4 regions of the Acetobacterium sp. KB-1 genome follow, and region 2 is predicted to be linked to each of the others. Evidence: riboswitches for the same ligand, from Rfam matches in the RefSeq annotation. Region 2 holds a riboswitch; each other region holds the start of a gene.
What was found. Region 2 has a riboswitch for cobalamin ahead of nikA (nickel ABC transporter substrate-binding protein). Riboswitches for the same ligand answer to the same signal wherever they lie in the genome.
Positions count from the first base shown of each region.

Region 1: linked by a shared signal. The riboswitch ahead of DOZ58_RS03905 (iron ABC transporter permease) and the one ahead of nikA (nickel ABC transporter substrate-binding protein) in region 2 are both predicted to bind cobalamin.
Region 3: linked by a shared signal. The riboswitch ahead of DOZ58_RS09575 (energy-coupling factor ABC transporter permease) and the one ahead of nikA (nickel ABC transporter substrate-binding protein) in region 2 are both predicted to bind cobalamin.
Region 4: linked by a shared signal. The riboswitch ahead of DOZ58_RS13705 (bifunctional 2-polyprenyl-6-hydroxyphenol methylase/3-demethylubiquinol 3-O-methyltransferase UbiG) and the one ahead of nikA (nickel ABC transporter substrate-binding protein) in region 2 are both predicted to bind cobalamin.

Region 1 covers NZ_CP030040.1:831,715-839,162, forward strand. Annotated here, with positions in the region: gene DOZ58_RS03890 (nitrilase-related carbon-nitrogen hydrolase) at 1-652, opposite strand, end outside; gene DOZ58_RS03895 (ABC transporter substrate-binding protein) at 661-1,605, opposite strand; gene DOZ58_RS03900 (ABC transporter ATP-binding protein) at 1,626-2,354, opposite strand; gene DOZ58_RS03905 (iron ABC transporter permease) at 2,369-3,319, opposite strand; cobalamin riboswitch at 3,500-3,683, opposite strand; gene DOZ58_RS03910 (LysR family transcriptional regulator) at 4,139-5,041, opposite strand; gene DOZ58_RS03915 (FAD-dependent oxidoreductase) at 5,387-7,336, shown strand.
Region 2 covers NZ_CP030040.1:2,633,942-2,641,389, reverse strand. Annotated here, with positions in the region: gene DOZ58_RS12195 (ABC transporter substrate-binding protein) at 1-830, shown strand, start outside; gene DOZ58_RS12190 (ABC transporter ATP-binding protein) at 900-1,685, shown strand; gene DOZ58_RS12185 (ABC transporter ATP-binding protein) at 1,689-2,444, shown strand; cobalamin riboswitch at 2,622-2,817, shown strand; gene nikA (nickel ABC transporter substrate-binding protein) at 3,030-4,625, shown strand; gene opp1B (nickel/cobalt ABC transporter permease) at 4,666-5,592, shown strand; gene opp1C (nickel/cobalt ABC transporter permease) at 5,594-6,490, shown strand; gene DOZ58_RS12165 (ABC transporter ATP-binding protein) at 6,487-7,320, shown strand; gene DOZ58_RS12160 (ABC transporter ATP-binding protein) at 7,313-7,448, shown strand, end outside.
Region 3 covers NZ_CP030040.1:2,046,599-2,054,046, forward strand. Annotated here, with positions in the region: gene hemA (glutamyl-tRNA reductase) at 1-539, opposite strand, end outside; gene DOZ58_RS09560 (energy-coupling factor ABC transporter ATP-binding protein) at 514-1,356, opposite strand; gene cbiQ (cobalt ECF transporter T component CbiQ) at 1,349-2,059, opposite strand; gene DOZ58_RS09570 (energy-coupling factor ABC transporter substrate-binding protein) at 2,264-2,563, opposite strand; gene DOZ58_RS09575 (energy-coupling factor ABC transporter permease) at 2,541-3,278, opposite strand; cobalamin riboswitch at 3,447-3,628, opposite strand; gene DOZ58_RS09580 (FtsX-like permease family protein) at 3,850-5,850, opposite strand; gene DOZ58_RS09585 (ABC transporter ATP-binding protein) at 5,843-6,610, opposite strand; gene DOZ58_RS09590 (sensor histidine kinase) at 6,736-7,448, opposite strand, start outside.
Region 4 covers NZ_CP030040.1:2,953,940-2,961,387, forward strand. Annotated here, with positions in the region: gene DOZ58_RS13675 (ABC transporter permease) at 1-495, shown strand, start outside; gene DOZ58_RS13680 (ABC transporter ATP-binding protein) at 577-2,238, shown strand; gene DOZ58_RS13685 (methyltransferase domain-containing protein) at 2,285-3,151, shown strand; gene DOZ58_RS13690 (DUF5320 domain-containing protein) at 3,380-3,595, shown strand; gene DOZ58_RS13695 (MBL fold metallo-hydrolase) at 3,644-4,465, shown strand; gene DOZ58_RS13700 (flavin reductase family protein) at 4,489-4,983, shown strand; cobalamin riboswitch at 5,142-5,320, shown strand; gene DOZ58_RS13705 (bifunctional 2-polyprenyl-6-hydroxyphenol methylase/3-demethylubiquinol 3-O-methyltransferase UbiG) at 5,472-6,296, shown strand; gene DOZ58_RS13710 (iron ABC transporter permease) at 6,299-7,390, shown strand; gene DOZ58_RS13715 (ABC transporter ATP-binding protein) at 7,387-7,448, shown strand, end outside.

The DNA of each region.
Region 1 (7,448 bases), 1.8 Mb from region 2:
TCAAATTTTCTTTCACACAAATGCCATTACCATTAACAATTTGAATGCCCCCATAATAATTCGAACAAATCATACAAAAATTACATTCATAAGCTCTTGCTAACATATACTTTGACCAATTCTTTGCTCTTTTTTGTGAATCATAGGGTGTTTTAAAAGGAGCAATAATAATTTCCGCTCCTTGTTCCTTCTGCATGATACTCATATCCATAATATGTGTATCCAAGCAAATCTGAATTCCAAAGGTATACTCTTTGAATTTAAAAACATCAATTTTATTCCCTGCAGAAAATATTTTTCGTTCATTTTTTCCTAGATGAACCTTACAGTAAAGATAGTCTACTCCATTTGGAAGCGCTACCCTTTGTCCAATATAATATTGTTCTTCTTTTTTTATAATTAATCCATAACTAACGGCGGTATTATAGATTTTTGCTAATTCTTTTATCTCATTCGTATACCTTATCAGCTTTTCTTCTTTTTCTATCGTATTAATCATACTCATTTTGCTACATAAAAACAATTCACTAAAACACACTAAATCTAAGGTTGGATTTTTTTTTATTGCATTGGCTATAATCTCATAATTATAGCCAAGATCTTCTTCCGATGGAATAAGCGATGATACCCCTATTTTAAGATCTTTTTTCATTAAACAACTTACACCCCATAAATTTTGTTTTGTAATTCTTTTAATCCATCTAAATATCTTAAGGTTGCACTTGAAATAAGTTTTTCATCAATAATATATAATTCGCCCTCTATAACTGCTTTAATTTGAGAAAATCCTGGTCTTGCCTCAATTGTTTCAACTGATATCAACTTGTTCATTGTTCCTTCTTGTGCAATATAGACATCAATTTCATTACTCTTTGATAATAAATTTTCTTCGCCAAATTCAACAACTGTTGCACTACCATCACTTTCGATATCTTGCGCAATGTTATTTAACCCAATTATAGTTAAGGCTTTTCCAGCAAAGGAATCTTGCGTTACCGTTTTAAATTTATCACCAATACTTTCAAAATAAGCTGTTTTTCTAGGATCAATTCCTTCTCCTTTTTTTTGTATTTCATCAATTTGAGAATGGAAGTTCTCTAATAACGCTTCTCCTTCCGCATCTTTTCCAACAATCATTGCTAATCGCGTTATATAATTATCAAAATCATCGAACTTGCTACAATATAAATTAATAACAGGTATCCCTGCATCTTCAATCGCTTTTACATAATCTGGATAACGTTCAACAATCATTGTTCGTGCGATTACAACATCTGGATCAGCTGCAATTAACAATTCCGGATCATCTTTATAACTAAATTGCTCTTTTTCTAAAACTGCTTCAGGATAATTATCGCTGGTTCCTACCCCGATAATTTCACTATCTAGACCCATTGAAAAAAGATTTTCAGTATGTGCTGAATAAAGTGATACAACTTTTTTTGCTGGCTCACTCAAAGAAATTTCTACACCACTATCATCAATAAATCTTATTTCTGAATCCCCTGTTGTTTGAACCGCTTCTGTCGTTGAACACCCTGTCAACCCCATTAGTCCTGTTAATAACACACAAAATAATGCCACTATTGCTTTAAATCGTTTCATTTTCTTCTCCCCTTTTTTTACTATTCTAAGACCAAAGAATGATTAAAAAAATCACCTTTGACTTTAAAAACATCGTATAATGTTTGACTGGTTAATACCTCTTCACTTTTACCACAATCATAAATTCCATCATGGTTTAATATAATTAATTCATCACAATATTTTCGTGCTAAGGATAAATCATGAATAACCATGATCACTAATTTACCTTTCTCAACTTCCGAACGCAATTGTTTGAAAAATCTCACCTTATAAAAAATATCAGCATTTGATAATCCTTCATCCACTAAAATCGCATTACTTTCTTGGGCTAATACTTTGGTAAAAAACGCACGTTGTACTTCACCACCACTTAATTGTGTTAACGGTTTATCGCAATACTCACTTAAATCATTTTCTTTAATCCGTGTATTAATAATTATGTCATTATCTTCACGACTCATACTATCATGAGCATAGCGGCCCATTGACACCAATTCTTTTAGAGTATACGGAAACTTTACAATTGTACTTTGTCTCATATATGATAATTCTTTCGCCATTTCTTTTTGAGAATAATCACCTAGTTGTTTTCCCTTGAGTAGCACTTCCCCAGAATTCATTGGAATATCTCTTGAAATAACATTAAGTAACGTCGATTTCCCAACCCCGTTTGGTCCAATAATCCCATATAAAATATTAGGATGAAACTCAATACTGATATCATTTAGGATTTTCTTTTTACCATAACTCACATAAATATTTTTCATATTTATCATCCTGCTTACCTCTTTTTCATAATAAAAATATAAATAAAAAACGGCCCTCCAACCATGGTCGTTAATACCCCAACTGGTATTTCATGTTGCAAAACAGTTCGGGTTATAGTATCAGCTAATAATAAAAACAAGGCCCCTAAAAGGGCACTCATTGGCAATACTTTACGATTATCTGCGCCAACAAAAATACGACATAAATGTGGTACAACCAAACCAACAAATCCAATAATGCCACACAATGATACTGCAAATGCGGTTAATGTGACAGCTGTCAATAATAATAAACGATATACAAAATCATAAGCAATTCCAACGGATTTGGCCTCTTCTCTTCCTAATGTAAGAATATTTAATTCTTCCATATACCGGGATGCTATAAAATATCCAATCGCAGTAATAACCGCAACAACACATACTTTTTCAATAGGTTTTGATGCTAAATTTCCCATCAACCAATAGACCATTTCAACAACATCTTCATCTGCTAAACTCTTTAATAAGCTAATTCCTGCTGAAAAAATGCTTCCAATAATAATTCCAGCTAAGATTACATTAGCCGAATCCAAGGTGCCTTTTACTCGTGATAACCACATCACAATTGCAATTACAACATAACTAAAGACAATTGCCAAAATCTGAATTGGCAGTGCCACCCCAAAGGCAATATTAACGTAAATTGCCAAACATGCTCCAAAGGCGGCTCCTGATGAAATTCCTAAGGTATAGGAATCTGCTAAAGGATTTTGGAGTAAGCCTTGTAAAATTACACCACTTGACCCTAATGCGCTTCCCACAAATATCGCCGCCAACACTCTGGGAAAACGAATTTTATAAAAAATCGTTTTCCCAATCTCAGAATCTATTTCCGTTAGATTCACTTTACCAACATTTATTGCAAATAGCCCAAGTCCAATCAGTCCAATTATAAGAATCAAATTAATCCATTTACTTTTCATAAAATATTTCCTGCCATTATTCACATTCCTGCTTTTTTATTTATTATTAATGTCAAAAATAGCTTTATTTTTAAACGATTAACAACCTTTATAGATATTTATCAAAAAAACTCTTAGTTTCTACTAAAAACTAAGAGTTTATATGTTATACAATAAAATCATCTCCATTACTTGTAGAGTACTTGTGATACAATAATAGGCAGATATTCTGACTCAAGCATTCCCATTTTTTCACCTTCCCAGTTTCCCAGTGGTTTATTGAAAAAACTAAACTTTTACAGCGGCAAGACCGTGTAGGATTTTCACCTAACTTCCCCTTTTATTAATCGTTCAGAAACGATTATCCTATTACAATTATTTAATTACTCTTATAATAACATAATTGTAAAGTATTATCAACATATGTCAATAACATTATTTTTTAATTTTAACTTTCTTTCAAAAAATACAAAAGCCACCTCATCACAAGGCGGCCTTAATTGTATTAATATTTGAGTTTTTATTTGTCTAAGCACGCAAAAAATAATACAATTTAGCGTAATGCCATTTACGCTAAATTGTATTATTACGCTAAAAAGTATAAACTACTATATTTATAGCTTTCTAAATTTTTTAAATATTTCGTTCAGATGATTTTCTAATATAACGTCAACTAGAAAGTGACCCAAGGGTGTTACAATTTCATTGTAGCTGAACAAAGATTAGTATCAATAATATCCGAAAATAACCCTTCCTGAGAAAAACGATTCAAAACAGCAACCTGTCTTAGATCGTTTTTCTCAATTTTTTACAAAATTTGTTTCTGATTAAGAGCCATGCTTACCCCTCCTTCATTTGCTGACTTTCTGTCAAGGCCTGAATAAACTTGCGGATCGCCGGGCTCTTATCTTCTTTCCGGCAGGCTGCGATCACATCAAATCGGTACTGATCCCCTTTGAGAGGAATGCAGCGGATCCGGTCATTGGCATAGAACTTGAGCTTTCCGGGAATAATCGCCACTCCATCCCCGGCTTCGGCCATCAATAAGGATGAGCTGATACACTCATAACGGAGCATCTTATTCGGGGGTATTTTTTCGGCGTTGAAAACCTTATTCATATAGGTTGCATAGCCATTGAATTTGTCATTGGCCGGCAGCAGAATCCGCTGTGAAAAGAGTTCATCAATGGCCACACTTTTCTTTCTGGCCAGCGGATGGTTTTTGCTGACTGCCACCCGCAGCACATCGGGATATAATTTATAAGTATCGCACCAGGAACTGAGCAGCTCCTGGTCGAAATCGAGGGTGATAATAACATCGACCTCATTGGTCTTTAATTTTTGCGGTAGATCGCCATAATCGCAGGAAAGCAAAGTCAGTTTAACGTGGGGACAGGCCTGTTCAAATAATTGCGCCGATGGTCCCAGAATTTCCCTGGTGTGGGCATGGAGATAACCGATTCGTAATTCCATTTCAAGCCCGGCGACGGCCATTTTTACTTTTTTCATGCTCTCATCATACTGATTGACAATAATATTGGCCTCGGTCAATAAGATCCGGCCAATCACGGTCAGTTCCAAATGGTGGTGGCTTCTGGTAAATAAAGACGCTCCGACTTCTTCTTCCAGGGCGGCAATGTGCTTACTCAATACTGATTGGGTAATAAACATTTCCTCTGCCGTTTTGCTGAAATTAAGATTTCTGGAAAGCGCAATAAACTCTTTCAATAAATCAATTCGCATCGATTTTTCCTTTCCTTTTCCAGATTAAGCTGCTGATGAGCTTGTAGGTCCTCTCATCAGCAATCGCCGCGGTTAACGCGATCGCCTGAAACATCTGGAAACTTTCTCTCTTTATTCTACCTGATTAATAAATTTCCGGCAAGAAACCTTCATTTATATTTAATCTTATATTATTCGTCTTAAGCTAAAGAATACAAGAAGGACTATTCTATTTTGGAATAGATCATGGTCTTTTTTGAATTTCACACTAAATCCGCCGAATGATATAATTCGTTTACAATGATAAATATTTAACAAAATACTTGTAATTATTTATCCACATTACAATTAAGAGGAGAATTACTTATGAACCTGAAGTACCCCAATCTTTTTTCCCCCATCAAAATTGGAAACATCACCTACAAAAACCGGATTTTTTCGGCACCGATCTCGTTGCAGGAACTGTCCCCGGAACTTACCTTAACTCAGGAAAACATTGCCTTTTTTGAGCTGCGGGCCAAAGGCGGCGCTGCCAATGTTACCGTTGGTGTTGCCAATGTGCTGGACACCGGTCGTGGTCATACCAAGGAACTGGCGCTGGATAATCCTCTGATTATGCCATCCCTGACCCATTGTGCCCGAACCATCCGACGCCATGGTTCAATCCCCAGCATTGAACTGTGCCATGCCGGAATGTTTGCCGGTCTGCCCAATCTGGAAAATCCCCATCCCACCAATATCCCTTATGGACCGCTTTATGAAGTAGCCGCAGATGGTACTGTCGTACGCCCATGGGATGAAGGAATGATCATGGAATTAGTGGAAGCTTTTGCCAATGGTGCCCGCCTGGTTAAAACCGCTGGTTTTGAAATGCTAATGGTGCATGCCGCCCATGGCTGGTTGCTGAGCCAGTTCATTTCGCCGACAAACACCCGCTGCGATCAGTTCGGCGGCAGTTTTGAAAACCGCATGCGCTTCCCGGTAATGGTCTTAAAAGCGATCCGCGAAGCCGTCGGACCGGGCTTCCCGATTGAATTCCGAATGAATGCCGTGGAGCTTTTTGAAGAAGGCCATGGTTTGGATGAAGCCATCGAAATCGCTAAATACGTTCAGGAATATGTGGATATCATCCACGTCAGCGCTGGTAATCAAAAAATCGGCGAAACCTTTGTCCGTACCCATCCGGATATGTTCCTGCCACATGGTGTCAATGTCGAATATGCCGCTGCGATTAAAAAGCATGTCAACATCCCGGTAGCAGTAGTTGGTGCCATTACCGATCCGGACCTGTGCGAAGAAATTATCGCTTCCGGCAAGGCCGATATTGTAGAAATGGCCCGTGGCCTGATGGCTGATCCGTTCCTGCCGCAAAAAGCCATGGAAGGCCGTGATCAAGACATCCGTAAATGTATGCGCTGTCACGTCTGTTTTGACACCATCATTATGACCCGTGATACCGCCTGTGCCCTTAACCCGGTTATCGGAGAAGAAGAACTGTACTTCTCGCCACCAGCGGCCCCAGCGAAACTTAAAAAAGTCCTGGTTGCCGGCGGCGGTCCTGGCGGTATGCAGGCAGCCATTACTGCGGCCGAACGCGGTCACAACGTGATTCTCTGCGAAGCCACCGACAAATTGGGCGGCCAGATTCTTTGCGAGGCTCATGTTGATTTCAAGAAAAACTATTTTGAATTTGGCCAATGGTTAATCCATCAGCTGGAACAACTGGATAACGTCGAAATCCGCTTAAACACCCGAGTTGATGCCAAACTTGTTGACGAAATTAAACCAGATGCCTTAATTTGTGCCCTGGGTTCGGACCCACTGGTTCTGGACATTCCTGGAATTGATGACGAACGTGTCATCTATGCCGCAGAGCTGGCCAAAGAAAATCCGAATATCGGTCAGAAAGTGGTTGTCATCGGCGCTGGTCTGGTTGGCTGTGAATCCGCCATTCACTTCCTCCGCGAAAAGAAAGACGTCACCCTAATTGAATGCCGGGATGATTTTGCCGTCGATGCCAATGCTTTCCATAAAATGGCTTTAAATATAAATCTTCGCGATGGTGCGGATATCCGTCTTAACACTACGGTTAAAGCCATTACCAAAGCTGGTGTTGTTGCGGTCGATCAAGATGGCAATGAAGTGGTTTTCCCGGCGGACACGATCTTCTGTGCAGCTGGCATGAAATCCAAATCAGAAGATGTTGAAGCACTGCGTGGTTCCGTCATGGAATTCTGGCCCATCGGTGACTGTGTCAAACCGGGCAAAGTTCAAACCGCCATTCAGCATGGTTATTATGCGGCTCTTGACTTATAAAATCACCAATCCATAACCATTTAAACAGAAACCGAAGATGCCTAAAAAATTTAGGATCTTCGGTTTTTTTATCTTATTCAAATAATAGCTTTAACAGCACAGCCTCCAGACA
Region 2 (7,448 bases):
AGGGTCTGCCTTATGCCAGCCTGGAATTGTTTCAGAATAACGATGACTATACCATTAGCTCAACCAATACTTCAAGAGTTTACCAGGCGGCTTTGAATTATAATTCAGCCGTGATTAAGGATGATGCTGTTCGTCAAGCGATGGCCATGAGTATCGATAAAGATGGCTTTACTTCAGTGTTACTATATGGAAACGGAACACCGGCGGTTGGGCCATTCCCAGCTAACTTCACCTTTGGTGGTGATGCAGTTAAGGACGCCAGCTATGATATCGAAGGGGCCAAGAAAGTTCTGGATGCAGCTGGCTGGGTTGATTCCGATGGCGATGGTATCCGGGAAAAGGATGGTCAGAAACTTTCGATTAAATGGCTGACCTATACCTCCCGACAGGAATTGCCGCTACTGGCAGAATCGGTTCAGGCAACCTATAAGCAAGTCGGAATCGACGTTTTAGTCAATGCGACTGACAGCTATAAGGATTTCTTAAAAGCCGGTGACTATGATGTTTTTGCCAATGCCTTTGTAACCGCACCAACCGGAGACCCACAATACTATTTCACCACCCATGTTGTTGACAATTCTGATTACAACCGCGGCCATTACCATAATGATACGGTTGAAACCCTGGTTGCTGAGCTGCGAAATGAATTTGAGGTCGAAAAACGCAGTGATTTAGCCACTCGAATTGCACAACAGATTTTAAATGATAACGCCTATATTTATGCATCGCATTTAAAAATGTCCTTCGTTATGAAAAAAGGAGTGACTGGTTTTACTGCCCACCCATCCGATTACTACGAAATTACCGCCGATTTGGATATCACTGAATAAAAAATGCGAGCATAAAAAATTGAGCATAAAAAACTCCGAGAAAAAAATTCCGATCAAAAGGATAAAACGATGCAGCAACCATTATTAGAACTTCAAAATGTAGAAATTTCCTATGACGGACAGCCGATGGTCACCGGTGTTAACCTGAAGATGAAGCAGGGCGAGATTCTGGGGATAGTGGGCGAATCGGGAAGCGGAAAAAGCACCCTGATCAGGGCGACGATGGGCTTATTGGACTGCGCCGGCCGGGTTAATCGTGGCGACATTTTTTACAAAGGCCAGAACGTGATTGACCTCGATGCTGAAGCGCTCAGAACCATGCGGGGACCGGAAATGGGCATGATTTTTCAAAACTGCGGCAGTGCCTTGTGCCCGATAAGAACGATCGGTGAGCAGCTTTATGAAACCATGGAACAACATGGTTTTAAGGACCGTCAAGAGGTGAGGAGGCGGGCGGATACCCTGTTTAACAAGATTAATCTCAAAGATAGTGAGCGTATTTTAAACAGTTATCCCTTTGAGTTATCGGGCGGTATGAATCAGCGGGTGGGGATTGTGATGGCGATGATTCTGGAGCCCGATCTGCTCTTTGCCGATGAGCCCACCTCGGCTCTGGATGTGACGGTTCAGGCTCAGGTTGTCAAAGAGATGATGGCGCTACGGGATGAATTTGGAACCGGAATTGCCATTGTCACGCATAATATTGGGGTGGTTTCTTACATGGCCGATAAGGTAGCGGTGATGTGTCAAGGTCGTCTGGTGGAGTATGGAGATACCCGGGATGTCATCGATGATCCCCAGGAGGCATACACCAGAGCGTTGATTCAGGCCGTCCCAAGAATTCGGAGAAGGTGAAAGATGAGTGAGCTTTTAGCAGTTAGCAACTTAAGTAAAACCTATCATAAGGGAAAAATAAGCATTCATGCAGTTGATGATGTCAGCTTTCATCTTTGCAAAGGGGAATGTCTGGCTCTGGTTGGGGAAAGCGGTAGCGGGAAAAGCACCGTGGCAAAAATGATTACCGGTCTGGAAGCGGCTGATAAAGGCGAAATTCGACTGGGTGGAAAAGACATTATTGGTCTGAGCGGGAAAGCCCAGCGGGAGGTCTATCGGGACATTCAAATGGTTTTTCAGATGCCAGTGGATTCTTTTAATCCCCGGATTAAACTGGGAGATGGCATCATGGAGAGTATGATCAATCAAGGGATCAGTCGTGAGGAAGCCCGGGTGAGAGCCATTAAATATCTCAACATCTGTGAATTAGGCCCTGAATTTACCGACCGCTATCCCCATCAGGTCAGTGGCGGGGAATGTCAGCGGGCTTCCATTGCCAGAGCCATTGCCATCAAACCCCAACTACTGATCTGTGACGAAGCAACCAGCGCCCTTGATGTGACGGTTCAAGCCCAAATTATGAAACTGCTGACGCAATTAAAAAAAGAGTTGGGAATGTCACAACTCATGATCTGTCATGACCTGGCCCTGGTCCAGGAAGTCTGTGATCGGGTTCTGGTGATGCATCATGGTCATGTGGTGGAAGAAGGAACGCCGGATGAGATTATCATAAATCCTCAACAGGATTATACTAAAAAACTCATTGAGTCAATCTTATAGGTAAACTTCTCTGGCATATAAAGGTATTCTTAAAAAGAATATCATATCGGTTTAAAAAGATTGCGAAAGCAGATTAAACGTGTTAAAATGACAAACAGAAACAATGAAAGACAAGTGATTGTTTCTGTTTTTTAGTGTTTTGATTATTTTTTATTAAAACACCGGCTTATAATTAAATTGAATATTAATAAAACAGGTGCCGGCAGTAATCCAATGTATTACAGGTCGGTGAAAAGGGAAGATGGGTGAAAATCCCACGCGGTCCCGCCGCTGTATGAGAAGAGTTCCTCCAGGAATGCCACCATGATATGGGAAGGCAGGAGGTAATGTTGACGCTTTAGCCAGAAGACCTGCCTGCTTTAATTACTCAATCTCTACGTGTGATAGAGGAGGTGTTTTTTTTAGCAGGCTTTTTTTGCAACCTCACTATCTTTTCTGAGATGGTGGGGTTTTTTTATGGAAAAAATTCCTCAAAAATACAAATCTTTAATGTTGTGATAAAGCTCAGGTTCTTTGCTACAAAAGACAATGGCATGAAACTGGAAGTTGATCAAATAAAACAAGTAGTTTAGAGGAGAAAAGAAAATGAAGTTAAAAAAAGGTTTAGCGGTACTTGTCGCCGCGGTGCTGTGTACCGGTATTTTTGCAGGATGTAGCAGCACCTCGGCAAACTCTGATGTTTCCACTAAAGAAGCATTAAATTATGCCTGTACCAAGGATATCCGGGACATTAACCCGCATCTGTATTCGGGTGAGATGTCAGCTCAAAACATGGTTTTTGAAGGTCTCACGAAAAATGAAGACGGCGAAGTGAAGCCGGCACTGGCGGAAAGTTGGGAAATTTCTGCGGATGGACTGGAATATACCTTCCATTTGCGAAAAGGAGTTACCTTTACGGATGGTGCGGCCTTTAATGCCGAGGCAGTCAAACTGAATATGGATGCCATCGTCGGAAATCTGGAACGGCATGCCTGGCTGGATATGGTCAATGAGATCAAGGAAAATGTGGTAGTCGATGAGCACACTTACAAATTGGTATTAAAGCAACCCTATTACCCCACCCTGGTGGAGTTGGGTCTGACCCGGCCGTTCCGATTCATTTCACCCAATTGTTTTGTTAATGGCACCACCGAAGAAGGCGTGAGTGGTTATATTGGCACCGGTCCCTGGGTTTTATCCGAGCATGTTGATAACCAGTACGCTACCTTTACCCAGAATGAAAATTATTGGGGCGAAAAAACGAAGATAAAAACCGTTAACTGGAAGGTCATGCCAGATCCTCAGACAATTTTATTAGCCCTTCAGAACGGCGAAGTAGATTTACTCTTCGGAGCAGATGGTGATCAGGTTGATCTGGATTCGTATAAAAAACTGGAAGATGAAGGCGCCTACAAAACCTATATCAGTGAACCGATAGCGTCCAGAGCGATTCTCATCAATAGTAATTCACCGATTACCAAAGATATTAAAGTTCGGGAAGCGATTGAATATGCGGTCAATAAGGAAAATATCATTCAGGGAATTTTAAACGGATCTGAAGATCAGGCGGATACGCTGTTATCAAAAGAGGTCCCCTATTGTAACATTGATTTAAAAACGATTTCTTATAATCAGGAAAAGGCTAAACAATTATTAGATGAAGCCGGCTGGAAGCTGGGAACTGATGGGGTTCGCGAAAAAGATGGCCAAAAATGTGAAATCACCCTTTCCTATAATTCCAAAAATGCCCAGGAAGGTACTATTGCCGCCTCGATTCAAGCCGATCTGGCCGCCGTTGGCATCAAGATGAATATTCTTGGAGAAGAAAAACAGGCCTTCCTGGATCGTCAGAAAACCGGCGACTTTGATCTTCAATATTCTTTGTCATGGGGAACCCCCTACGATCCCCAATCTTATGTTTCATCGTGGCGAATTCCCGCCCATGGCGATTATCAGGCTCAGGTTGGACTGGAAAAGAAACAGTGGCTGGATGAAACCATTACCAAGATCATGATTGAAGCTGACGACACCAAACGGGCCGAGATGTACAAAGAGGTGCTAACCTATATTAATGACCAGTATGTGTATATACCGATTTCTTACTCAAAAACCAAAGCGGTGGCCATCGATGGTTTAAATGGGGTAACCTTTAACGATTCTCAATATGAAATACCATTTGAAAAAATGTACTTTTCCAAGTAGTTATGAATAACAAACTGGAAAAATAAAGGGGAGTAAGACCATGAAGCATTACATTGTCAAAAGGCTCCTGTGGATGATTCCGATTTTAATCGGAATCTCCTTTTTTGCCTTTATATTAATTAATTTAAGCCCCAGTGATCCGGCCGAAGTCGCCATTCGGGTCAATGAGGTCACCCCGACCGCAGAGAATATTGCCCAGATGCGGGAGCAATTAGGACTCGATGACCCTTTTATGACCCGCTATCTGACTTGGCTTAGCAATGCCCTTCAGGGTGATTTTGGTAACAGCTATGCCAATAACAAACCAGTCGGTGAAGAAATCGCCAAGGCATTGCCGCCGACTCTTTATCTGGCCAGTGTTTCGCTGTTGATCATCGTTATTATCTCGGTGGCAGCCGGGGTGTTATGTGCTGTGAAAGAGAATAGCATCACGGATAAAACGATGCGGGGGATTGTTTTTGTGGGAACGGCGATTCCGGGCTTCTGGGCGGGCATTCTGCTGATGTGGCTTTTTGCCGTGAAGCTTAAATGGCTGCCGACCAGTGGGATGACGTCTCCGGCTTCGGTGATTCTACCGGCGGTGACCTTGTCACTGGGATATATTGCCACCTATGTCCGGTTGATTCGGAACAACATGATTCAGAACAAGCGGGAGAATTATGTGCTTTATGGTCGGGTACGGGGTTTAAAGGAACAGACGATAATGAAACATGTCTTTAAAAATTCCCTGCAAACCTCCTTAACAGCCCTGGGGATGTCGATTCCCAAGCTGATTGCCGGGACCGTCGTGATTGAAAACATCTTTGCTTGGCCGGGAATCGGCCGGCTCTGTGTGACAGCAATTTTCAATCGGGATTTTCCGATGATTCAGGCCTATGTGCTGATCATGGCGGTGTTATTCGTATTTTGTAATTTACTGGTAGATCTGGGATCCGTTTGGATTGATCCGAGAAGAAGGGAGACGTGAGATGGCAGGATTTTGGAATCGGTTCAGAAAGGACCGCCTAGCGATGGGGGTTAGTTTTTTTCTCTTACTGGTGATTGGTCTGGCTGTTCTGGCACCCTTGGTAGCGCCCTATGACCCTACCGCTCAGAACATCATTGATAAGTTTCAGGGCCCATCGCTGGCCCATTTATTTGGCACGGATCAATTGGGCCGGGATGTTTATTCCCGGATTTTATATGGCGGCCGGGTGACGATCCTCGTTTCGGTGCTGACGATGATTGTCACCATTCTGATTGGTACTGTCCTGGGGGTCATTGCCGGCTATTTCAGAGGAACGGTTGATGATGTGATTATGCGGATCTGTGATATCATGTTATCCTTCCCCAGTGAGGTGCTGATTCTTGCGATTGTGGGGATTTTGGGAACGGGGATCACCAATATCGTTCTGGCAACGGTGATTGCCAAATGGGCCTGGTATGTGCGGATGATTCGCTCGATTGTCATTTCGTTTATGGATAGCAACTATATCCGCTTTGCCAAGGTCGCCGGTTGCTCAAATTGGCACATTGTCAGAAAACACCTGTTAGTTGGCGCTATTGGTGATATTGCGGTGCTGGCCACCTTGGATACAGCGGCGATTATTCTAAATATTTCGGCGCTTTCCTTTTTGGGTCTGGGGGTTCAGCCGCCGACAGCCGAATGGGGGATGATGCTCAATGAAGCTAAAAATGTCATGACGACCAATCCCGGCCAGATGCTGGCACTGGGGATGGCCATTTTTCTGGTGGTGGCCGCCTTTAATTTTCTCGGCGACAGTATTCAGGAGGCCCTAAATCCCAAAATCAATAAGGGATTTAGTACAAAGCGATATTCTTTGCTTGATTCCCTGTTTGCCCGGAAAAAGGCGGTGACCCAATGAGGGTATTACTGGATGTAAAAAATCTCAGCGTTACCGATTTACGGGATCAGGATGAAATCATCCATGATGTCAGCTTTTCTGTGGTAGAAAACAGTTGTCTGGGGATTGTCGGTGAGAGTGGCAGTGGTAAATCGATGATTACCAGAGCCTTGCTGGGAATTACCAATCCCTGGCTCAAAAGTCAGGGCGCCGCTGTCTTTAAGTCTCAGGACAGCGAAAGGGATCTGTTGCAAGAGGATGAAAATACGATGCGAAAGATCCGCGGCAAACAGATCGCAATGATCCTTCAGGATGCCATGTCAGCCTTTGATCCGATTGCAAAAATCGGTGATCAGATGGCCGAAACCTTTGTCGAGAATAAAAATCTCACCAGGAAACAAAGCCTAACACTGGCCAAAGAAGCCCTCGGTCTGATGAATATTTATGATCCGGAACAGGTGGTTAAAAAATACCCCCATCAGCTCTCCGGAGGGATGCTGCAGCGGTGTATGATTGCCACTGCCCTAGCAATGGAACCCGATCTGATTATCGCAGATGAACCGACCACCGCCCTGGATTCGATTAATCAGGGACAGGTGGTGGAGGAGTTTAAAATGATCCGGCAAAAAATGGGAACCGCCCTGATCTTTATTTCGCATGATCTGGGGGTGGTTAAACATCTGTCGGATCGGCTGCTGGTGATGAAGGATGGGGCTGCGGTGGAATATGGCGATGCCGGTGATATTTTTAGAAATCCCCAGCATGCCTATACCAAATATCTCATTGACACCCGGCTGGAACTGACCGAGTCGTTTAAAAAGGCGATGAGAAAAGGAGACCACAATGGCTAAGCTGATAGAAATAAAGGATTTGGAAAAAAGTTATCTAAAGGTGGGGGTCAATTTTGGCGGCTCCCGGGTAAAGATTTTAAACGGGGTGAACATGACCATTGAAGCGGGGGCCTGCGTCGGGCTAATTG
Region 3 (7,448 bases), 590 kb from region 2:
TCGCCATAATCCTCGGGATACGCCCGTTTGATATGCTTTACCGCGGTTGAGCTTAAGGATAAGGGGGTTTCGGATATTTTATAATCGGTTTTCACTTTTTTAGTAAAGGTTATCGCTTCCCGAAACATTTTCGTCAGGTATTTACCACAGCCCTTGATGGCCTGGGATTTTTCCAACGCATCCTTGACCTGACCCAAAATCTGATCTTCGCCCAAAATCATCGAGTCCAAACCGGTAACCACCTCATAGAGATGGACCATCGCTTCCCGCTCTTTTTTAACAAAAAGATAGGGTGCCAGTTCCGCTGATTTTTCATGAAGATAAAAATCGGTTAAAATTTCCCCAGCCGCATCCTGGTCTCGGGTCGAGACGTAGATCTCACTGCGGTTACAAGTTGAAAGAATTATCACCTCGGCTATATCCGCTTCATTCAAAAGGGTCTGGATGGCCTCATTCAAGGTGCGATGAAGAAAAGCCCCTTTTTCCCGAATTTCCAAAGGTGTATCCTTATGATTAATTCCCGCTACTACCAGTTTCATCCACTTGAACCTCCTTTTTCTGATTTCTGATTGCTTCTTCCAGGGCAGCAATGCTGCGAAACCCTTTAATCCCCAGACACTGTTCCAGCCGGGTCATGGTTGCCTGTTCCAAACTGGCGGTTTCCAGGGCTTCAGTATTTTTAAAAACCGCAGTGGTTTCACCTTCTACCAGCACGCCGCCATGATGGAGCACATAGGTGTAATCACAAAATTCATAAATAAAATCCATATCATGGCTGGATAAAATAATCTTGATGCCCTTAGCCAGTGCCCCTTTGATGATCGCTTTGACCCCAGCCTTGCTTTTAGGATCGAGCCCTAAGGTGGGTTCATCCATCAGGATGATCTCCGGTTCGACGGCTAAAACCCCGGCCATCGCCACCCGTTTTTTTTGCCCATAACTGAGATAATGCACTGGCCGATCGGCCAAAAGTGTGATGCCGGTGGCTTCCATCGCCGCCTTCACCCGCTCATCGATGACCGCACTAGCCATGCCCATATTCCTCAGAGCAAAGGCCACATCATCATATATGCCGGAATAAAAGACCTGCTTATCCGATTCCTGAATCACCAGCCCAATCGATTTGCGAAATTCATAGAGATTTTTTTTCTTATAGGATAAGGGTTCTTCTTTAAAAAAAACGGTTCCTTCCGTTGGTTTGATCAACCCAATCAGCGCCGACATCAAGGTCGATTTTCCAGCTCCGTTTTCACCGATCAGGGCGATGCAATTCCCTTTACTTCCGTCAATAGAGACACTTTTTAAGGCCTTAGTGCCGTCCGGATATTGATATGTCAAATTATTAGTTTTAATCATTTTTCAGACCTTTCCGATAGCTTACATGAAAATCTCCCTGATATTGCTTTAATTCCAGGGTTTGTGTCATCTCCTCGTAGCTCTGAATGGCCATGAGAAACAAATTGCTTAACATCATTGCAATGGATTGGATGGCAACTTTAAAATTGCGATAGCCAAACCGCAATTCCTGGGCAGTTGCCATGACTTTAAGTTTATCCCAGTAATCAAAGATGAAGCGGTAGGTTAAAACAAATATTTCTAAAAAAGTATTGCTGATATGGGCTTTTTTCATGACTCCGGCGATCTGCATCACCGGGGTTGTGTAAATTAAAAAAAGCATACAGGAAACTCCTGCCATCGCTCGACAGAAAACCAGGCTGGCCAGCACCAGATTGGTGGCAGTGATACCGATGGTAAACTGAAAAAAGTTAAATGCAAATAAATAATCACCACTACCACGACTTCCGCTGGCGATGGTAAACAATAACGCCAGGGCTCCGGGGATAATAAAGAGGGAGTCAAAAATCAGGGTATGCAGATAAATCCGCACCGGAATTTTTGCCCACAATAGGGTACACCCCACCATAACACCAAAAACCCCTGCCATATACAGGGGTTCATTGATGAAGAAAACCGAAAGGAGCATGACTAACGAAACCACTACCTTCACAGTAGGATTGGCATTGTTTAGTTTATTGGTATGGGCAAAACGATCAATCATGGTTGTCTCCTTCTAAGATGCAGTTAATATTTATATAAGTCGCCGGACTTCAGGTTGGTGACAAACTCCCGTACCGACCAATTGTTAATCTGATGTATACTGCAAGCTCGGACAGGCTCCCGCCGTGTCCGCCTTGATGCACAGGGTCTGACCCCTAGGTCACAACATGATGTAACAAGTGTCGGTACTGCTTTATCTTACTATTTACACTGATTTATCGGCTTTTTCATTTTTTTTCGACTTTTTATAAAGGTAGAAAAAGCAGATTCCCAGACCGCCGACACCTAAAATCTGTTGGAAGAGGAATAGGTTTTCTTCCATCTCGCCGGGATCAAACAAGCTTTCAAACCAGGGCACATAATTTTCATCGATTGCGGTGATGGCTGTTCCAGCAGCATCATCTGCGCCTGAAAACTCAGCGTCCGGCAAAGCAATCTGAGGGATAATAATCAGTGCGCCAATTAATAAAATCAGAACAACCTTAGTTATCGGTGAGAGTTTCATTTGAAATAATCCCCTTTTCTTTATATTGGTAAATGGCGTTAACCACCAGTACGGTTAAAATGCCTTCGATAATTGCCAGTGGTATCTGGGTAATCGCAAAAATACTTAAGAACTTAACAACGGAAGCTACAATCCCCCCGACCGGGTCCGGAAAGGCTAGTCCCAACTGGATGGAGGTGGTTACATAGGTTGCCAGATCGGCAATAAAGGCGGCTAAAAAAACGGTTAAGGCTTTGGGAACATTGATTTTTGACAGCCCTTTGTAAATCCCGTAAGCCACAAAAGATCCGACAATTGCCATCGAAAAGGCGTTGGCACCCAAAGTTGTCAGCCCGCCATGAGCCAGCAGCAGCGCCTGAAACAAAAGCGCAATGGTACCAACTACTACAGTGGCAAAGGGTCCCAAGAGGATCGCGCCCAAGCCGATCCCTGTCATATGAGAAGAACTCCCCGTTACCGAAGGCAGTTTAAACGCTGATAAGGCAAAGGTAAAAGCCGTTGCTATGGCTAAAAGAACTTTTTGCTCAGGTTTGTCTTTGAATATCTTCCCAACCTGATAGAGTCCGAAGGCGATAAACGGCAGGGCTAGCACCCACCAGAAAACAGCCCAACCAATGGGTAAAAAGCCTTCCATAATATGCATAGCGTTTACAGGCTGGGCAGCCAAAACAACCATTAAAAACGCGATTCCCACAACGGTCATGGTTTTTTTCATTTTCTCCATGCTAACCTCCATTTTATGATAATTTACCGAAAAAAAACCTTTTCCCCACAATACTATGGGAAAAAAGGTTTTATCATTACACATATCCATCAATTCTATGATTCACACCAAGAACCAACTTTTGTTAATGTTACTAACTTCCCTTTTCCCTGGAAGGACACTTTAGTACATCATATTAGTAGGTTTCCTGACTTATAGCTTTTATTCTCCTCGCCTTCCCAGACAAAACGTGCCCAGTGGCCAATTTAAGGAGACATAACTAATTACAGTGACCGGATCGTTCTGGATTCTAACCAGATTCCCTCAATGAAATTTTTCATCCTAAATGATTTTTTACATTTTTATTTAATTGTGGTTATATTATAACATGGATACGATAAATGTACAGTTTTTTTTAAGTGAATTAAGGCTAAAAGCAGTTTTACATGTAGCTTTGATGCCTCCCTCTATTTTTTTACAAACCTTCAATAAGGCCCATTAACTGCCCCTATTACGATAGGCAACACTGATCTTTTAATTAAATGAACTGGGAGGGATTCTTATTAACCAATCGTTGTAACTATTAATGAATCATCTTATAATAGGATCTGGCCGTGAGTAGATAAACCCCAGTATACACTAAAGCATAAACAACAACCCCCACAAGCGTGCATAAAAGAATTAGGGGTATATTGGTCAGCCGGAAGGCGGCTAACATTTTAGTAATAACCGGAAAGGCAAAAGCCACGTGGATGATGGCTCCGGCCAGGGGCAGAAAAAATACCATTAAGATCTGCTTGCCAATAGTTTTTTTAACCTCGGTTTTATCCATCCCCACCTTCTGCATAATGACAAACCGTTCGCTGTCTTCATAACCTTCAGAAATCTGTTTAAAATAGATAATTAACACCGTGGCCATCATAAAGAGGGAGCCCAGAAATACACCCAGGAATAAAAAACCACCAAATATTCCATAAAGTTCTGCCAGTGATTCATAAATATTTCTTATCTCAATATCCGGATTGAGCTGACTAACCGAAGCCCTCACCTGTTTTGAAAAATGGTTAATATTATCTTCACTGCCACTGAGATTAAACATCATGGCGTGATGAATCGCTGGTGACTCACTGTCAGCATTGTCTTTATTGGCATTCATGGCCGTGTAAATAGTCGACATCATCTGTTCGTCATTGACAATGATATAATAGCTATTTCCGGTAATCAATTTCTTTTTGAAGTCCATCGGCACTGATTCGAGCTGTTCAACCACCAAAAACAGATTTTCGCCAAAAACCACGGTTTGTTCCTGGTAATTCTCACCGGCTGAAAAAATCATTACTTCATTTTCTGCCAGGGTTTTGTTTTGATTCGTCATCCGGTTGTAATCTTCTAGCGGTACCGTGGTAATCTTACTGATCGTATTATAATACGTTAGATCCAAGTTCTCATCCGTTACCATATCCGGCAGAAAATGGCTGCCCTCCTTAAAGGCCGTAAAGGTACTCATATCAAAAGACAGTTCATTTGTTGTTTCCACCTTGGCACTGGTCTTTTCGGCTACAACAATTTTTTCAATCTCCGAAAAATCGGTGGTTTCAGCCGCACCAATAAAGCTCACATCCATGGGATAGTAATCCCGCCGCATACTTTCCTGACCGATGTATAAGGATACCGTCGTGGAGATCGTGACCAATACCATGGTGCTGAGAATACAAATATTAGCCAGACCGACAGCATTTTGTTTCATTCGATAAATCATCCCGGAAACTGAAATAAAATTTCGGGACTGGTAATAGAACTTTTTATTCTTCTTCAAGCATTTTAGCAGTGTGACGCTCCCCGCTGTAAACAAAGCATAGGTTCCGATGATGACAAAAATAACGGCCACAAAGAAAAGCAGTATCGCTTCAATGGGATCTTGCACTGATAAAGCAATCGCATAGCCAATTCCCAGCGAAATCACGCCGATGAGCGTCATCAGCCATGAAGATTTTGGTTCTTTTTCACCATGCTCCCCACCTCTTAATAAATCAATGGGGTTGGTAAGCTTTACCTGCAAAAAATTAGTTAATAGGGTCAAGCCAAAAATAGCCAGAAATACAACCGTCGTATATAACAAACCCATCTGATCAATCTTAAAAGCAAGTGGACTTTTAATATGAGCAAGGTTAAGAAGGATTAGAAACATCAGTTTCCCAATCAGGACCCCACCAAGGAGCCCTAAACTCAAACTGATTACCGTCACAAATAGCGTTTCATAGAATAACACTCTGGCAATATGCTTCTTTTCCATTCCCAGAATACTGTATAATCCCAGTTCTTTTTTTCGTCGTTTAATCAAAAAACTGTTGGTATAGAAGAGAAAGATCACCGCAAAAATGCCAATAACAATAATCCCGAGGAATAATAATATTTTCAAGCTTTCCGAACCTTGCATTGCGTCTAATCCCTTATTGCTTTGGATTGAAACGATGGTATAAAAAGCCATAATCGATCCGATACAAGTCAGTATATAAGGGATGTAGGTGTTCCCGTTTTTCTTTAAATTGACCAGCGCCAACTTGGGATAAAAAAACTTATTCAAGGTTCTCACCTCCGGTTGCCAGTATCGACAAGGTAAAGGATATTTTCTGATACATGTCGTCGTTACTCATCGAACCCCGATAGATCTGATTGTATATTTCGCCATCTTTGATAAATAACACCCGGTTGGCATGACTGGCTGCTGCCACTGAGTGAGTAACCATCAGGATCGTCTGACCCAGGTCATTGATGGTTGAAAAGATCTTTAGCAGATTCATCGCCGCCTTGGAATCCAAGGCACCGGTGGGTTCATCAGCGAGCACCAGTTTGGGCTCGGTAATCAGTGCCCGGGCCACTGCGGCCCGCTGTTTTTGCCCTCCGGAAACCTCGTAGGGGAATTTTTGTAGCAGTTCCTCGATTTCTAATCGCTGCGAAAGGGGCTTAATCCGGCTGTTCATTTCTTCAAATTTTTTCTGAGCCAATACCAGCGGCAAAAAGATATTATCCTGAATCGAAAAGGTATCTAAAAGATTAAAGTCCTGAAAGACAAAACCCAGATTATCCCGACGAAAGGCCGAAATGTCACTGTCTTTGATAGTGACAATATTTTTACCGTCCAGAAACACCTCCCCACTGGTGGGTTTATCAAGCGATGCCAGAATATTGAGCAGGGTTGTTTTTCCTGAACCGGATTCTCCCATGATGGCCACGTATTCGCCCTGTTCAACCGAGAAACTAACATTAGACAGCGCCTGTACCTGATTCCCGCCAAACCGGGTGGTATAGATCTTTTTTAAATTCTTTACTTCGAGTAATCGCATTATTTTTCTCCCTCTATGATTTGAAATTTTCTTATCGACAACTAAAGTATAAAGGAAACGCAGCTGCCCTGCCATCGCTTCGACTTACATTTCGACTTCTAATCTTACACTTTTGTAAGGTTGTCTTATAAGGCTTCAAACCGCTTAGTGGCCAGATCAATGCTGACTCGGGTGCCCTTTCCCACCTGGGAGGTTACAGTAATTACGTGGGAGAGCTTATTTAATACTTGCTGACTCAAGTAAAGACCGATGCCGGTAGATTTTTTATCCATTCTGCCGTTGTAACCGGTAAAGCCCCGATCAAAAATCCGTTTAATATCTTCTTCTCTGATTCCAACACCGGTGTCAGAAATAATTAGGTTTTTTTCTGAATGTTCATCCAAATAAATGGATATCTTCCCCTGATTGGTGTATTTCAGAGCGTTTGAAATAATCTGTTCCAGAACAAAGATCAGCCATTTTTCGTCGGTTAGAACACGGCAATTCATTTCTTCCAACTCCAACGATATTTTTTTATTGATAAAAATAATGCTATATTTTTTCACCGCCTGTCTGATGAGGTCTGCCAAATCATACTCAACCAACAGCAAATCTGATGACATACTTTCAAGCCTTAAATACTGGAGCACCATCTCGACGTATTGTTCAATTTTGAAAAGTTCCTGGGCATAGGTGCTGGTGCGTTCCCTATCACCTTCCTCCGTCTGAAGTAACAGTCCCATTGCTGAGATAGGGGTTTTAATCTGATGGGCCCATAAGGTGTAGTAGTCAATCATATCCGTTTGCCGGTTATCGAACTGGGAGATCAGCTCAGCCCGATTCTCCGCCAATACCCGGG
Region 4 (7,448 bases), 320 kb from region 2:
GTAATTCCGGATTTCCCGTTAATGGTTTTATTGGCGGCGCTGCTGGGGCCGAGCCTTTTCAATGTGGTGATTGTATTGGCCTTGTTTGCCTGGGTAACGCCAGCCAGAATTGTGCGATCCCAGGTGCTGATGTTAAAAGAACAGACCTATATCAAAGCCGCTGAAACCTATGGGGCAGGAACCTGGTATCTGATTCAACGCCACTTTCTGCCAGCAGTTTTCCCGATTCTGACAGTCAACATTATCCGGCTGACCGGAAGAGCGATTATCTCAGAAGCTGGTTTGTCTTTTTTGGGGTTGGGAGATCCCACTTCAAAAAGCTGGGGACTGATCATTCACTATGCCACCAGCTTTAAGGGGATTTATTATACCAATTTCTGGAAATGGTGGCTGGTGTATCCCTGGCTGATTCTGACCATGGTGGTTATGTCTCTGGCTTTTTTAAGCCGGGAAATGGAAAATCTTCTGGATCCGCGGATTAAAATAAAGGTGTAAATCGAGTAAGGAGGAATTCTTTTGAGTAAGGATGGTCAATGTTTATTGGAACTGAAAAATTTTTCGGTTACGTATCATGGAATGGAACCATCGGTAAGAGCCGTTGACGACTTGAATATCCGACTGAATAAAAATGAAACGCTGGGAATTATCGGGGAATCGGGCTGTGGAAAAAGCTCTATGGCACTAGGGATAATGGGTTTACTGAGTCAGGCTGAGGTTTGCGGTGAAGTCATTTATAAAGGCGAGCAACTAGATGGGATGTCAGAAAATAATTTGCGACAGTATCGCTGGAAAGAGATGGCCCTGGTTTTTCAGAACTCACTGGAGATATTAAATCCGGTACTAACCATCGGGGAGCAGGTCGGCGAACCGATTAAAACCCATTGTCAGAAAAGCAGGACAGAGATTGATCAGCGGGTGAGAGAATTGCTTGAAAAAGTAGGTTTGGATCCGAAATGGCGACAGGCCTATCCTCATCAGTTATCCGGAGGGATGCGTCAACGGGTGTTGCTGGCCATGGCCTTATCGTGTGATCCGGAGCTGTTAATCGTTGATGAACCAACAACGGCGCTGGACGTGGTCAGCAAGAATGAAATACTGAGATTATTGCAAAAATTGCAGAAGGAACAGGGTTTTACGATGATCATTATTTCTCATGATCTGGGCGTGATTAAAAAGCTGACTACTCGTGTTTTAGCGATGTATTGTGGCCGCATCATTGAAAAAGGCTTGACCAGCGAGATGATTAAAAATCCCTTGCATTGTTATACCCGGGGGCTTTTGAATTCATCCCCCAATCTCTATAAATATAAAGATTTATGGGGAATTGAAGGTGAAGCCGGATCGGGAGTGGGAACAACGGGCTGTGCTTTTTACCCCCGCTGTTGCCAGCATGAAGAGTCCTGTCAGAAGGATAAGCCGAAATTGGAGTATGTGGCTTTGGAGCATATGGTGGCCTGTCACAAAGGCGGGATTGAGATCTTTCTCACGGCCAGTCAGATTCGTAAAACCCATCGGCTGAAAAACAGCGAAGTTCTGGCGGTTGACAATGTGAATATGGAAATTAAAAGCGGCGAAATCGTCGCATTGGTGGGAGAATCCGGATCAGGTAAATCCACATTGGCACAGGTTCTGGCGGGGATCTGGAAGGCCGATAGTGGCGAAGCTTATTTTCAGAAGAAGAAGCTGGAAGGCCATTGGGCAACAGCGATGATGGGTGGGATGCAAATTGTTTTTCAGGACCCCTTCTCAGCTACCAGTTATCGGCTGAAGGTCCTGGATGTAGTTAAAGAACCGCTGGATATTATGAAATGGGGATTAAGGGAAGAACGGGACGAGGCGGTAAAAAAAGCACTTGAGGCCGTTCAATTGCCCGTTTCAGATGAATTTTTAGAGCGGAACTGTCAGGCACTGAGTGGCGGACAACGGCAGCGTTTGGCCATTGCCAGAGCCTTAATAACAAAACCAAAGCTGCTGATTGCCGATGAGGTGACTTCAATGCTGGATCCATCCACCCAGGCCAGTTTACTGCGGGAACTTAAAGGTCTGCAGAATCGTCATGGTTTTGCGATGCTCTATATCACCCATGATCTTCATCTGGCCAGAAAGGTGGCTGATAAGGTCTATGTGATGTATCAGGGCCAAATTGTGGAACATGGAGTATCCGGTGATGTTTTTCGGAATCCGGAGCATGTTTATACTAAACAACTGCTCAAAGAATCATTCAGCGACCTGATATAAAAGTTTTTAATATGAACAAAATGATAAGAATAGAAAGGCAGAAATAATGGAAGAAATTTTAAAACTAAGAGAAGCAACTTATTGGGAAGCGGTTTGGGACAAGGCTAAGCTGTATGGCAAAAAACCGGGCAGTGATGGGCTTGCTCATAGTGTTGAGCTGTGGGAAAAACGGGCTGAAAAGTTTAAAAACAATGTGAAAGGCGGGCGGGGTAAAAAAAGAACCGGCGATGTGATCAACTGGTTTGAAAATCAGGGGCTATCCCTTGAAGGCATGACGATTCTGGATATTGGTGCCGGGCCGGGGGCTTTTTCCTGTGCGTTTGCAGAAAAGAAGGCTCGGGTAACCGCGCTGGAACCAACCCTGGGGATGTCGTCAACCATCCGAGAACGCATTGAAACAGAAGCAATCACAGGGTTGGAAGTTGTTCAAATGCCCTGGGAAGAAGTGGATGTAAAAAAGATGGGCTGGCAGGAGAATTTTGACATGGTATTTATTTCCATGTGCCCTGGGGTTCATAATGCCGAGCTGTTTAAAAAAGCGATGAGCTGTGCAAAAAAGTATGTTTATTATAGCGGTTGGGCGGGACGACGGGACAGCGAAGCCTTCAGTGAACTCTGGAAAGAACTTTATGGCGAAGAAATACCAATATGGCGCAGCGATATTATTTATAATCTGAACTGGCTTTATGCCCAGGGGTACAGTCTGGCTTTTGAAGTGCAACAGGATGTGCATCCGGAAGAATCCTCGGTTGAGGATGCTGTGGAAGAGCTGATGTCGCGATTGAGCTTTTTGGGTAAGGATACCACCGGATTGATAGAAAAGGTAGCGGCTTTTGTTAGTGAACGGGCTGAAGCGGGGGTTTTTAAGACAAATGCAGTCTCCCGTCGGGGGAAAATTTTAGTGAAGCTTTAGTGCCACAGGGGTTACTGATCATTGGGAAACGTAAAAATGTGGACCGAAAAAATGAAATAAACTAGAATAAACACAGCGCCGGGAATTTTTATTTCAGATGCTGTGTTTATTTGATTAACCGATCAACATTAAAATGATTCAAAATAATTATTGACATATGTTACTTATAAGATTTATAATAAATATTATAAGTAACATATACCAATAAGATATAAAGGAGTCCTTAAAATGCCAGGTAGAGATCGGACCGGACCGGATGGTCAGGGATCAAAAAGTGGAAAAGGATTGGGACGTTGCTCGGGAATTAACGCCAAACGCCGTGGAAAAGGTTGTGGCTGCGGTTGTCGCAGAAGTTCGAAAAGCAAATCGACGCATGAACCTGAGAATCTTGATGAACCAGGTCAAGCAACTGATCAGCAACGTAAAGAAATCGAAGGAAATTAATACGGAAGGGATGTTTCCAATTGAGCAAGAATGGAAACCGGTGAAGGCATGAAAATTGTAACATTAGCTGAAAACACATCGGTGTCTGAAGAATTCAAAAATGAACATGGATTGAGTTTATACATTGAAACCGAAACCCATAAATTGCTATTTGATGTGGGTGCCAGCGGTCTGTTTGCAGAAAATGCCAAAAAACTGGGGGTTGACCTTTGCGAAGTGGATACCCTGGTCATTAGTCATGGTCATTATGATCATGGTGGTGGTTTAGAAACATTTCTTAAGATCAATGATAAGGCCGCAATCTATATCAATGGTCAAGCCTTTGAAAATCATTATTCTAAAAGAGCAGACGGGGAGGCCTATATCGGTCTGGATCAGGAACTGTTTTCTAATCCGCGCTTTATCTTTTTGGCAGCGGATTTCGTCATCGATGATGCTTTGTGCATTTTTTCAAATGTTCAGGGAGAACGCTGTTGCTCTACGGCCAACGCTGACCTGCTGATGGAAAAAGATGGGCTACGGATGGCAGATGATTTTTGTCATGAACAGAACCTGATCATCCGGGAAAGAAATCAGGTCGTGCTGGTGGCAGGTTGTGCTCATAAGGGAGTCGTTAATATTCTTGATCATATGGCATCAAACTATGATATGCAGCCGACTGTTGTCATTGGGGGATTTCATCTTTATAATCGCACCCGAAAAAAACCGGAGGCAAAAGAATTGATTGAGGAAATTGGTAACGAACTCAAAAAAACTGCGATAATTTATTACACCTGCCATTGTACTGGGAAAGAGCCTTATCAAATCCTAAAAATGATGCTGGGAGAACAGGTTAATTATCTGGCAACCGGTAGCCGGGTTATTATTTAAAAATAAAAAAGAACAAGGAGAAAATGATGAACAAAGTAAAAGGAAATATGAAGTCGTGTTTAAATCCAGTGGCTAAGGTGTTGGTATCTTGTCGGGGATTAAATGGCGAAAACAATGCCCTGGCGGTGGGCTATTGCGGAAACTGCAGTTATGATCCGCCGATGGTCATGGTCGGGATTGTACCCTCACGGTATTCGTATCATCTGATTAAAGAGTCCGGCTGTTTTGTGGTGAATCTGGTTGATCAAGCCTATGAAGAAACCTTTAAATATTTGGGTAGCCACAGCAAACGCGATGAAGATAAGCTGGCGGTGATGAAGGTCAATTTAGAAGAAGCTAAATTTGTCAATGCTCCGATTCTTGCCGATTGCCCAGTTAATATTGAATGTAGCATTGTAGACTCAATTGTCACCGGTTCTCACGAAATGTTTGTCGGAAAAATTGAGTATGTCCACGCCGATTCAAAAATGGTCAGTGACGATGGCTGTATTGATTTTTCACAGATAAAATTCTTATAAACAGATCAGAATATAGAGTTTTGTGGTTGACATAAAAAAATTATAATGGTATTATGTCAAAAACGTGTTAGTGGTTTGTAACATAAAAACACAGACAACTTATTGAAAACGTTAGCCTAAAAAATTTTGGGCGTTGATTTTATCAAATGAGTTTAATTTAATAACTTATCATTCAAGGTGCCGATCATGAAGATCGGAGAATAGGGAAGCTTAGAAAGCACGGACCCACCACTGTGAACAGGGACGAATTCTTAAAAAACCACTGGGCTAAAGCCTGGGAAGGTGAGAATAGGATGAACTGTTAGTCAGGAGACCTGCCTTGATTTAAAAAATATGCCAGGGGATGATTGGCCGCATGATTTAGAATACCTTGAGATGGGAAGGGTTTCTTTTATTAATAAAAGAAGCTCTTTTTTTGTTTGCCCAGGGTAAGCGATTAAAGAAATTAAAAGCGTTTAAAATAATGAAAAAAGAAAAGAGGAGAAGCGATGACTTTTGAGGAAAAATGGGTTGACAACAAGAAAAAGACGGATCTAAATGAAACCCAGCAGTTTTGGGATGATCGGGCTTCGGAGTTTAATGAGATGGGAAAGAGGGAAATGGCTGATGATCCGGTGCTGTCGCTTTTAAAAAGCAAGGATGCTATTTTCCCGGGAGCGAGAGTACTGGATATCGGATGTGGTGCTGGGCGCTATTCCAAAGAATTCTTAAAAATGGGCTGTGAAGTAGTGGGGATTGATATTTCCCCTAATATGATTGATTTTACAAAGGAAAATGCTGCCAGTGTAAAGGCTGATTTTTTTACGTTTAAGGTTATGCCCTGGGAAAAGGCGGATCTGGCCGCAGAAGGATGGGAAGGCTATTTTGATCTCGTTTTTGCTTCTATGAGCCCAGCTATTAGCGGCCCCGAGGAATTAAAAAAAATGAATCAGGCCTCCAAAGGCTATTGTTTTATGAGCGGACACCTGATCAAAGAAGATAAAATTGGAAATGAACTACGAGTGGCACTGAATAAAGAAAACCGCACCGCTGACTACCGGAATACCTTATATTACGCCTTTAATATATTATGGGATATGGGCTTTTTTCCGGAGTTTCGACATAGTGAGAATCAACAGACAAAGATTTGGGAGCTGGAAAAAGCAACCAATTATTATGCCCATATGTTAAGGGCTACCGATGAAGAGACAAAACAGACGATTCGGGATTATCTTAAGAATAAAAGCAAAGACGGACAGATTGAAGATATAAACTATTCCAAAAACGGTCAATTGCTGTGGTCTGTTCTGTCTGCTCAAATAGACGGGAGATAAAGATGCTAAAAAAACCAAGTGCCGTGATTGAGGTGGAGGGCGACAGCCTGGAATTATACCAGAAATTCACGGGCAAAAAAACCGTGTTGATTCTCATTCTTTGCGCTTTGTTGCTGGTGGTAGCCATTTTTGCCATGAATAGTGGGGCCATGGAATTGGATCCCACCGACATTGTCAAAACCCTGATGAGCATTGGTACCGAAATCTCTAGTGTAGTAGTATGGCGGATTCGTCTGCCCCGAGTTTTGGCCGCGGTTATTGCCGGTGCAGGTTTGGCAGTGGCCGGATGTGTGATGCAAAATAATTTAAGAAATCCGTTAGCATCGCCTTCTACCTTGGGGATTTCCAGTGCAGCTGCCTTTGGTGCCAATATCGCTATTATTGTATTGGGGGCTGGGACGGTGCAAAGCTCGGCAGCGCAGCCGATTATTGTCAACAATCCTTATCTGGTAACGATTTTTGCCTTTGCTTTTTCCATGGGAGCGACCATGATAATTTTGCTGCTGTCCCGAATGCGCAGTTTTTCGCCGGAGTCTATTGTTCTGGCAGGGGTGGCACTGAGCTCTCTTTTTGGAGCAGGCACCACCTTGATTCAGTATTTTGCTGAATCAGTGCAGATTGCTGCCGCTATCTTCTGGACCTTTGGGGACCTGGGTCGGGCTGGCTGGACAGAGGTTTATATTTTGGCTGCGGTGGTGGGTCTTGCGATGATCTACTTTATGATGAAGCGTTGGGATTATAATGCACTGGACAATGGTGCCGATGCCGCTAAGAGTTTGGGGGTCAATGTCGAGCAAACCCGATTTGGCGGGATGCTGGTATCATCGATGATTACCGCAGTGACGGTATCATTTCTTGGTGTGATTGGGTTTATCGGTTTGGTGGCACCACAGATGGTCAGGCGGATAATCGGCGGGGATCATCGCTTTCTGATTCCCATTTCTGCCTTAATGGGGGCGCTTTTGTTGCTGGTCTCGGATACCTTTGCCCGAACGATTATTTCCCCCATTATATTGCCAGTGGGAGCAGTGACATCATTTTTAGGGGCACCCCTGTTTTTGTATCTCTTACTTAAAGGAGGTAAACGTCGTTGAATTTACAAGTTGAAGGATTGGCTTTTGATTATCCTTGCCAAAACGTCTTAAAAGGGAT